DNA from 3 places in the Niveispirillum sp. FG148 genome. Region 2 is predicted to be linked to each of the others. Evidence: riboswitches for the same ligand, from Rfam matches in the RefSeq annotation. Region 2 holds a riboswitch; each other region holds the start of a gene.

Region 1 (3,239 bases), on a different contig from region 2:
CGCCCGATTGGACAGGGACAGGCGCGACAGGGGATCGTCGGCCAGGGCGTCGGCGCCTGTCTGGATCATCATGGCCTGAGGCCGGAAAGCCACCGTCAGGGGAATGATCGCCTCTTCCACCAGATGGCGGAACTCGCTGTCATTCAGGCCGGCGGGCATGGGCAGGTTGCGGGCCATGCCGCCGGCGCGATCGTGCAGCAGGCCGGTATGGGGCCAGCGCCCTTCCTCGTGGATTGAAACGGTCAGCACCCGCTCATCATCATGAAAGGCATCCTGGACGCCATCGCCGTGATGGGCATCCAGATCAATATAAAGGATGCGGTCCAGCCCCTGGTCCAGCAGCGCCATCAACCCCAGAACGGGCGCATTGAAGAAGCAGAAGCCGCTGGCCCGCGTCGGTCGGGCATGGTGGGTGCCGCTGGCCGGTGAATGCACCACCCCGCCATCGCGCACCAGTTCGGCCGCCAGGATGGCCGCACCGGCCGCCACCGCCGGCCGGCGGTACATTTCCGGAAAGATGGGATTTTCCAGCTTGCCCAGGCCATAGGTCTGCGCCGTTGCCAGATCGACCCGCTGGTCCCGCTCCGCCCGCGCCACAGCCGCGATATAGGCCCGGTCATGGAACCGGGCCAGTTGCTCCTCGCTGGCCTGCGGGCTGTCGCGATACCGGTCGTCGGCCAGCCAGCCCATGGCCCGGATCAGATCAGTGGCGACGCTGACCCGCGGGATCGACAGGGGATGTTTGGGCCCATAGCTGGAATGGCGATAAATCTCGCCCCCCAGGTAAAGCGGGCGTTCCAGGGCGCAGACGGTCGGCAGGGCGAGATCGTGCATAAGCGGCAATCTAGGCAGGCGTCACCTGGGCGGCAAGCCTGCCCGCCGCCTATTTCACCGCCTCATGATCATAAGAGAAGACGCGGGCCAGCTTCCACCCATCGGCATCCAGCCGCCAGAACTGGGTGAACCGGGCCCTGCCCACCAGCTTTTCCGGCCCGTTGCCCTTGCGTTCATAAAAGACATGCTCACCCTGTTCCAGAACGCCGATGCCGGCGATGGGGTGCAGGGTCATGGTTCCCGGCACCAGCTCGCGCCGCGACCGCCAGGCATCGGGAGCCTGACGGGCTTCGCAATTCTTCTTGTACAAGGCGATGAAGCTGGCGGCCGACCGGGCCACCTCCCCTTCCTTGTCGTGATACATCTCGAAATCGGGTGTCAGCAGGGTTGCCGCGCGGGCGGGGTCGCAGCCTTCGAAAAACAGTTCGAAGAAGTCCGCATCGACCTTTTCCATGGTCTGACGTAACGCCGGCCCCTCCGGCAGGGTCGCAGCATTGGCGCTGCCGACAGAACTTGTGGCAAGCAACAAGGCCGCGAATGCTCCCGTCAACCAGCGCATAGCATCCTCCATGTCGATCCAATATCCGATTGGATAATGGACCGACAGGGAAGCCAAGGTCCAACGGCAGCAACGTGCCCGGTACCAATGCGCTTGCGGCGGGGTCACAGGTTTGTCATAACCAGCGCATCTCACTGGGGGGAGCCGATGGTCGGCTGAGAGGTTCCGGACGGAACGACCCCTGGAACCTGATCCGGCTGATACCGGCGTAGGGACAGTGACCAATGCGCAATTCGCCGGGGCCCGTCGCGACCCCGCCACCGCCCGCCATCCATTTGAAAGATGCCGCGCTGTCGTTCGGGGGCCGCGTGGTATTCCGTGACCTGTCGCTGACGGTGCCCGCCGGGCGTACCACCTGCCTGCTGGGGCCCAGCGGGGTGGGCAAGACCAGCCTGCTGCGCCTGATCGCCGGCCTGGCCAAGAGCGACGGGGCCGTTTCAGCCGATGATGCCCAGCCCGTGGCCGGACGCATCGCTTGGATGGGACAACAGGATCTGCTGCTGCCCTGGGCCACGGCACTGGATAACATCCTGTTGGGGGTAAGGTTGCGTGGGGGCCGGGCTGACCATGATGACCGTGACCGCGCCCTGTCCTTGCTGGAAGCCGTTGGTCTGGCCGACCGCGCCGGCAGCCGGCCAGACGCCCTGTCGGGCGGCATGCGCCAACGTGTGGCGCTGGCCCGTACCCTGTTCGAGGATCGGCCCGTCGTGCTGATGGACGAGCCCTTCTCTGCCCTGGACGCCATCACGCGGCTGCGGCTTCAGGATCTGGCGGCCGGACTGCTGGCCGGCCGGACGGTTCTGATGGTCACCCATGACCCGATGGAGGCGCTGCGCCTGGGCCATCAGGTGCTGGTCCTGTCCGGTCATCCAGCCGCTCTGTCCGATCCCATTCTGCCCCCCGGCCCCGTGCCGCGCCCGCCGGACGACCCCGAACTGCTATCCCTGCAGGGCCAATTGCTGGCCCGTTTGCGTGGCGATGAAGCGGAGGACGCGCCATGACCGGTCGCCTGCTGCGCGGGATTATCACGCTGGCCGGGCTGCTGCTGGCCTGGGGCCTGCTGGTGCATCTGGCCGACCTGCCACATTATATATTGCCGGGCCCGGACCGGGTTGCGGCCCGCCTGTGGTCGGACCGTGCGCTGCTGGCCCAGCATGCCGGATATACGGCGCTGGAGATCATCCTGGGGCTGGTGCTGGGCACGCTGTCGGGCGGGCTGGCGGCCCTGGCGCTGACGGCATCCGCCGCCGCCCGCCGCTGGCTGCTGCCATTGCTGCTGGCCAGCCAGGCCGTGCCCGTCTTCGCCATCGCGCCGCTGCTGGTGCTGTGGCTGGGCTATGGGCTGGCCTCCAAGGTGGCGATGGCCACCCTGATCATTTTCTTCCCCGTCACGGCCAGCTTCTATGACGGGCTGCGCCGCACCGATCCCGGCTGGCTGGATCTGGCCCGCACCATGGGGGCCAGCCCCTGGACCGTGCTGCGCCATATCCGGCTGCCGGCCGCCCTGCCCGCCTTCGGCTCCGGCCTGCGCATGGCCGCCGCCGTCGCCCCCATCGGCGCCGTCGTCGGTGAATGGGTCGGCGCCTCGGCGGGGCTGGGCTATCTGATGCTGCATGCCACGGCGCGTGTGCAGACGGACCTGACCTTTGCCGCCCTGTTCATCCTGGCGCTGCTGGCTGTTTGCCTGTGGCTGCTGGTCGATTTCCTTCTCCGCCGGGCCCTGCCCTGGCTGCCCGACAGCGTCATCACCAAGGAACCAAGCCCATGAAGAAGAACTGGCTGCGCGCCGCTGCCCTGGCGGCCGCCCTGTCCGTCACCGCCCTGCCGGCCATGGCCCAAGAAAAGG
Region 2 (3,239 bases):
GTTTCGGGGTCCAGCGACAGGTTGAACTGGTCGCGCCAGCGGAATTCGAACCGCGCGCGCGACAGCGCGTCGTCGCGTTCCTGCGCCCCCGGATGGCCCTTGGCCAGATCGGCGGCATGGGCGGCCAGCTTATAGGTGATGACGCCCACCTTCACATCGTCGCGGTCGGGCAGGCCCAGATGCTCCTTGGGCGTGACGTAGCAGAGCATGGAGGTGCCGAACCAGCCGATCATGGCCGCCCCGATACCGCTGGTGATGTGGTCGTACCCCGGCGCGATATCGGTGGTCAGCGGCCCCAGCGTATAGAAGGGCGCCTCGCCGCAGACCTTCAGCTGCTTGTCCATGTTGGCCTTGATCTTGTGCATGGGCACATGGCCCGGCCCTTCGATCATCACCTGCACGTCATGCTTCCAGGCGATATGGGTCAGTTCCCCCAGCGTCTCCAGCTCCGCGAACTGGGCGGCGTCATTGGCGTCGGCAATGCTGCCGGGGCGCAGCCCGTCGCCCAGGGAGAAGGCGATATCGTACGCCTTCATGATCTCGCAGATTTCATCGAAGTGGGTGTAGAGGAAGTTCTCCTGGTGATGGGCCAGGCACCATTTGGCCATGATGGACCCACCCCGGCTGACGATCCCCGTCACCCTTTTTGCCGTCAGCGGGATATGGGCCAGCCGCACGCCGGCATGGATGGTGAAATAATCCACCCCCTGTTCAGCCTGTTCGATCAGGGTGTCGCGGAAAATCTCCCAGGTCAGGTCCTGCGCCTTGCCATCCACCTTTTCCAGCGCCTGATAGATAGGGACGGTGCCGATGGGGACGGGGGAATTGCGGATGATCCATTCCCGGATGGTGTGGATATTGCGGCCCGTGGACAGGTCCATGACCGTGTCGGCCCCCCAGCGGATGGCCCAGACCAGCTTGTCCACCTCGTCCGCGACCGAGGAGGTGACGGCGGAATTGCCGATATTGGCGTTGATCTTCACCAGGAAGTTCCGGCCGATGATCATCGGTTCGGTTTCCGGGTGGTTGATATTGTTGGGGATGATGGCGCGGCCGCGCGCAATCTCGTCCCGCACGAATTCCGGCGTCACGTAATCGGGGATGGATGCCCCGAAATCCTCCCCGTCACGCGCCGCCTGTTCGGCCCGGCGCTGCCGGCCCAGATTCTCGCGGATGGCGACATATTCCATCTCCGGCGTGATGATGCCTTTGCGGGCATAGTGAAGCTGGGACACGTTTGCCCCGACCTTGGCGCGTAAGGGGCGGCGGCCGGCGCGGTTGAACAGGGGCACGGGGCTTTCCTGGCCTTCGCGCAGCCCATTATCCTCCGGCTTCACGCTGCGGCCGTCATAGGTCTCCACATCGCCGCGCGCTTCCACCCAGGACCGGCGCAACTCGGCCAAGCCCTGGCGGATATCCGTGCGCACGGCGGGATCGGTATAGGGGCCGGACGGGTCATAGACACGCACCGGCGCCTCGTTGGCGCTGGGCGACAGGTCGATCTCGCGCATGGCGACGCGGATATCGGGGAACCGCTCCCCCGCCACATGCACCTTGCGGCTGGCGGGCAGCGGGCCGGTGGTGACGCGGAACTCAGGATCGGTAATGGTGGTATCTGGCATCTGGACCTCCCGTTGAATGGAGATCCGGGCTTGGCACGAAGGTGCGGCGGCACATCGGGGGCAAACGGGGCCCTATGCTTCCATCCCTACGCCGGTACGACCCGGATCAGGTTCGAAGGGTTCCCGCGCCGGTGCCGCCCATTGGCGGTCCATGCGGTGTCTCAGCCCCTTGCCGGGGTTCCCCTTGGACGGGATGGAAACTGCGGGAGAAACAGGCAAGGTGTCAAGGGCGGGTGTTTCGGTATCCGCACGGTTGGCGTGCTGATAGGCTGCACCGCGGATACCCAACGGAGAACCGTTTCAGATGACCCTGCGCCGCACCCTGGCCATGCTGGCCGCCGGCTTGCTGCTGATCACGATGCCGGTCGCCGCCGATGAGGGGTATGAACAGGCGATTGCCCGGATGGGCCGCGACCCGGCTGCCGCCGATGCCGCCACCCGCAACCCGTCCACGCCGCTGATCAGCCTGGACCGGCTGCTGTTCCTGCATGCCTTCCGACCCGACGCGAAGGCGGAGATCGACCGGCTGGTGCATGACCTGACCGCGGCGCTGACCGGTCAGAACGATCCCTATCTGGAACAGGTGCTGGGCGCCCCCGCTACCTATGACGGCACGGACGACAGTCTGGTGGCGCTGCTGCGGCTGCTGTCCAGTGCCGGGGTGGTGCAGACGCAATCGGCCTTCTATGCCATTCCCTGCGATGTATTGCGGCGGCGGCCGGGTCTGCTGGCCGCGACGGAACCGCAGTTCGGCAGCAACCGGGACAATTTTCTGCCGCGATCGGGCTGCGACTGGGGGCGCGGCCATGTGGAGGGGTTCCCCGACGGGCAAGTGCAGGATTTCATCCGCGCTGCCACCCTGGCGGACGGCGGCTTCCTGGCCAACCATGGGGGCAGCCTGCGCTATGCCCTGGCAGGACAGCAGGCTGCCATCCTGGAACAGGCAAGGCTGGACCCGTCACAATTGCCGCCAGCCCCCAGGCAAGGGCTGCTGCCCTATCAGACCTGGTCCTATCTGTCGGTCGGCAACCGGGTTGCCCTGTCGCGCATCCTGCCCGTCTATCAGGCGGCCCTTCTCGCGCTGACCGATTTCTATCGCCCCTTGCAGGGTGACAGGGCCGGCGAAAGGGCACGCAACGCCCTGTTCGCGCTGGCCTGGGGCGCCGATTGCGGGGGCGGACCGCCGCCGGCCGACCATGCCCGCACCCTGCTGGTCGATGGCGCGCCTCTGGACACGGTGCGTGCCGCCATTGTCCGGCGGGGCGATGGCAAGGATGCCTTCAGCCGTTGCGCGGTTACCGCTGGCATCGACCCGCTGTCGCATCTGTCGGCAGCCCTGCGGCCGGAATTGCTGGCCGATACCGTGGCGATCGACGGCGTGGACGTTCGTAACGGCTTCGGCAAGACGCCGCTGATGGCGGCTTCCCAAGCGGACCAGGCAGAGGCTGTGGCCTGGCTGCTGGCCCATGGTGCTGACGTCAGGGCTGCGACGGATGTGACCGATGAATTCACCCTCCCCAAGCACGGGAAGCGCACGGCCCTGCATTACGCCGCCGCCAATGCCGGACTGGCCGTCATCGAGGCCTTGCTGAAGGCCGGGGCCGATCCGACCGTCAA
Region 3 (3,239 bases), on a different contig from region 2:
TTTCCCGCAGGCTGACCCAGCGGCAACCCGCATCCACACAGGCCGCCACCGCCGAAACCAGATCGCCCCCGGCCTGGTGCCTGTCGGTGATCAACAGCAGCGGCGGATGGGGCAGGGGGCGGCGCATCAGGCCGTCAGCTTCTGCCCAAGGGCATGGGGGAAGCCACGCAGGAAGGCGGCCCCGTCGACGGGGCCCTTGCCCGGCCGCTGCACCCGGATCAGACGCAGGGCACCTTCACCACAGGCCAGGGTCGGCCCGGCATCGATCAGGGTGCCCGGTGCGCCCGACCCGGCCACGGCTTCGGCTGCCAGCACCTTCAGCTTTTCCCCGCTGGCCAGATCGATCCAGGTGCCGGGCCAGGGCGTCAGGCCGCGCACCTGCCGGTCCAGTTCCACGGCTGGGCGCGTCAGGTCCAGGCGGCCTTCATCCTTGGACAGTTTGGCGGCATAGGTTACGCCTGCCTCGGGCTGCGGCACGGGCGTCAGGCTGCCGTCATTGAGGCCGGGCAGAGCTGCCACCATCAGGCGGGCGCCCATTTCGGCCAGGGCGTCGTGCAACTGGGCGGCGTTCATCTGCGCCGTGATGGGCAGCGCTTCGGTCAGCAGCATGGCGCCCGTGTCCAGCCCGGCATCCATCTGCATGATTGTCACGCCGGTTTCGGCATCGCCGGCCAGGATGGCACGCTGGATGGGGGCGGCCCCGCGCCAGCGCGGCAGCAGGCTGGCATGGACATTGACGCAGCCCAGGCGCGGCGCGTCCAGAATGGCTTGCGGCAGGATCAGACCATAGGCCGCGACGATGGCGCAATCCAAGTCCAGGGCCGCGAACGCCGCCTGTTCCTCGGGCTTGCGCAGGCTTTTGGGCGTGCGCACTTGGATGCCCAGGGCGTCTGCCCGGCGATGCACGGGGCTGGCCTGCAATTGCTGGCCGCGGCCGGCGGGGCGGGGCGGCTGGCTGTAGACGCACACCAGTTCATGCCCGGCATCGACCAGCGCATCCAGGATGGCGACGGAAAAGTCGGGCGTGCCCATGAAGGCAAGACGCATGGGGAGCCTCTTTGGTCCGGTATGTCCCTGATAACGGGCGGCCGCCCGTTACTTCCGCGCCTTGTTGTACTTGCGCAGGATCATGTTGCGCTTCAGCGACGACAGATGGTCGATGAACAGCACGCCGTTCAGATGGTCGATCTCGTGCTGGATGCAGGTGGCCAGCAGGCCGTCGGCATCCATCTCCTGCACTTCGCCGGCGCGGTCGACATAGCGCACGCGCACCATCTTGGGCCGCGTCACCTCGGCATAGATTTCCGGGATGGACAGGCAGCCTTCCTGGGTCACGGCCAGTTCGTCCGATGTCCACAGCAGTTCCGGGTTGACCATGGCCAGCGGGTTGGGCTTTTCCGTCTTGTGGTCGTTGACATCGACCACGATCAGCCGTTCCAGCAACCCGATCTGCGGCGCGGCCAGACCAATGCCCGGCGCCTTGTACATCGTGTCCAGCATGTCATCCATCAACTGGACCACGCGCCCGTCGACATTGTCGAGCGGCTTGCACTTGGCCTTCAGCCGGGTGTCGGGGATGGTGATGATGGGCAGCAGCGACATGGGGCCTTCGTCCGGCGTAAAGCGTAAGGGGGTGGGACAATATATCCCTCTCTGCCGCAAATATGCCCGGAAAGCCTTGGGGTCAAGCGCGAACAGGGTGGGGCCGCCCATGCCCGCCATCCAGCCCTTGCATTGCGTCCATGACAGGGCCATGACATAACGCATGGACCCTGGGGTGCCGCTGTCATACCGACGGCGGCTGAGATCACACCCATAGAACCTGATCCGGATCATGCCGGCGAAGGGAGAAGGCGGAAATGAAGTCATATAAACCTGTGGACAAGCCGCGCGTCGCCATCATCGGCGGGGGCATCATCGGCATGGGCATCGGCTGGCGTCTGGCCCAGGCCGGCGCGCAGGTCGACATCTTCGAACGCGACAAGGCGGGCCAGGCTGCCAGTCGCGCCGCCGCCGGCATGCTGGCCGCGGGCGTGGAGGCAGAGCCGGGGGAACAGCCCTTGCTGCCGCTCTGCCTGGACAGTCAGGCGCGCTGGCCCGGTTTCGCGGCGGAGCTGCAGGCACTGACGGGCCTGCCCGTGGGCCTGCGCAATGACGGCACCCTGGTCGTTGCCAGCACGCGGGACGAGGTTGAGCTGCTGCGGTCCAATTACGAATTCCAGCGCGGACTGGGCCTGGACCTGACCTGGCTGACGGGGGCGCAGGCCAAGGAAAAGGAACCGTTCCTGAACCCGCGCACGGCCGCTGGCGTGTTCAGCCCCAAGGATGGGCAGGTGGATAACCGCCTGACCTGCGCCGCCCTTCGCGTGGCGCTGGAGAAGACCGGCGCCCGGCTGTATGAGGGGGCGGAGGTGACGGGCCTGGATGTGCAGGCCGGCCGGGTGACGGGTGTGCTGCTGGGTGAGCGCCGCGTGCCGGCCGATATCGTGGTGCTGGCGGCCGGCGCCTGGTCGCGGCAGATTGCGGGACAGGTCAGCCCGCCGCCCGTGCGACCCGTGAAGGGCCAGATGATGTCGCTGTCCATGGACCCGGCCCACCCGCTGCTGACCAGCGTCGTCTGGGGCCCCAAGATCTATCTGGTGCCGCGTGCCGATGGCACCCTGATCCTGGGTGCCACGACGGAGGAGAAGGGGTTCGACGACCGGCTGACGGGGGGCGGCGTGCTGGCCCTGCTGGATGCCGCCTGGCGCACCCTGCCGGGGGTGGAGGAACTGCCCATTAAGGAGATGTGGACGGGCTTCCGCCCTGGCTGCCGTGACGACGCCCCCATCCTGGGCCTGGCGCCGGGCCTGGACGGGCTGGTGCTGGCCACGGGCCACCATCGCAACGGTATCCTGCTGGCCCCGATCACGGCCGATACCATATCTTCCCTGATCCTGACGGGCCGTGTTGATCCGTCCATCCGCGCCTTCGGGGCCGACCGTTTCGCGGCGGCCCAGGCGGCGTAAGGGAACAAGCCGATGATCATCCTGAATGGCAAGAACCGGGAACCGGACGATTACGCCCTGACCGCCGTCATGGCGGCGGACGGCATTGATCCGGGTGCGCGCGGCATTGCCGTGGCCGTGAATGACAGCGTCGTGCCGCGCGGACGCTGGGCCGATACAATCCTTTCCCCCGGTGACCGGGTGGAAATCGTCAAGGTTTTGCAGGGTGGTTGAGAGATGACCGATCCGTTG

Evidence for each region. Region 2 has a riboswitch for thiamine pyrophosphate ahead of thiC (phosphomethylpyrimidine synthase ThiC). Riboswitches for the same ligand answer to the same signal wherever they lie in the genome.
Region 1: it holds a riboswitch for thiamine pyrophosphate, as region 2 does, so the genes downstream of both, ACODTW_RS13580 (ABC transporter ATP-binding protein) here and thiC (phosphomethylpyrimidine synthase ThiC) in region 2, are expected to answer to the same signal.
Region 3: it holds a riboswitch for thiamine pyrophosphate, as region 2 does, so the genes downstream of both, thiO (glycine oxidase ThiO) here and thiC (phosphomethylpyrimidine synthase ThiC) in region 2, are expected to answer to the same signal.

The regions. Positions count from the first base shown of each region.
Region 1 is NZ_JBMDKJ010000011.1:43,948-47,186, forward strand. Features, by position in the region: gene ACODTW_RS13570 (acetoin utilization protein AcuC) at 1-834, opposite strand, end outside; gene ACODTW_RS13575 (nuclear transport factor 2 family protein) at 884-1,363, opposite strand; TPP riboswitch at 1,521-1,625, shown strand; gene ACODTW_RS13580 (ABC transporter ATP-binding protein) at 1,618-2,394, shown strand; gene ACODTW_RS13585 (ABC transporter permease) at 2,391-3,161, shown strand; gene ACODTW_RS13590 (ABC transporter substrate-binding protein) at 3,158-3,239, shown strand, end outside.
Region 2 is NZ_JBMDKJ010000037.1:256-3,494, forward strand. Features, by position in the region: gene thiC (phosphomethylpyrimidine synthase ThiC) at 1-1,622, opposite strand, end outside; TPP riboswitch at 1,689-1,817, opposite strand; gene ACODTW_RS24990 (ankyrin repeat domain-containing protein) at 1,927-3,239, shown strand, end outside.
Region 3 is NZ_JBMDKJ010000006.1:62,944-66,182, forward strand. Features, by position in the region: gene ACODTW_RS08520 (thiamine phosphate synthase) at 1-127, opposite strand, end outside; gene fmt (methionyl-tRNA formyltransferase) at 127-1,047, opposite strand; gene def (peptide deformylase) at 1,096-1,602, opposite strand; TPP riboswitch at 1,766-1,866, shown strand; gene thiO (glycine oxidase ThiO) at 1,860-3,008, shown strand; gene thiS (sulfur carrier protein ThiS) at 3,021-3,221, shown strand; gene ACODTW_RS08545 (thiazole synthase) at 3,225-3,239, shown strand, end outside.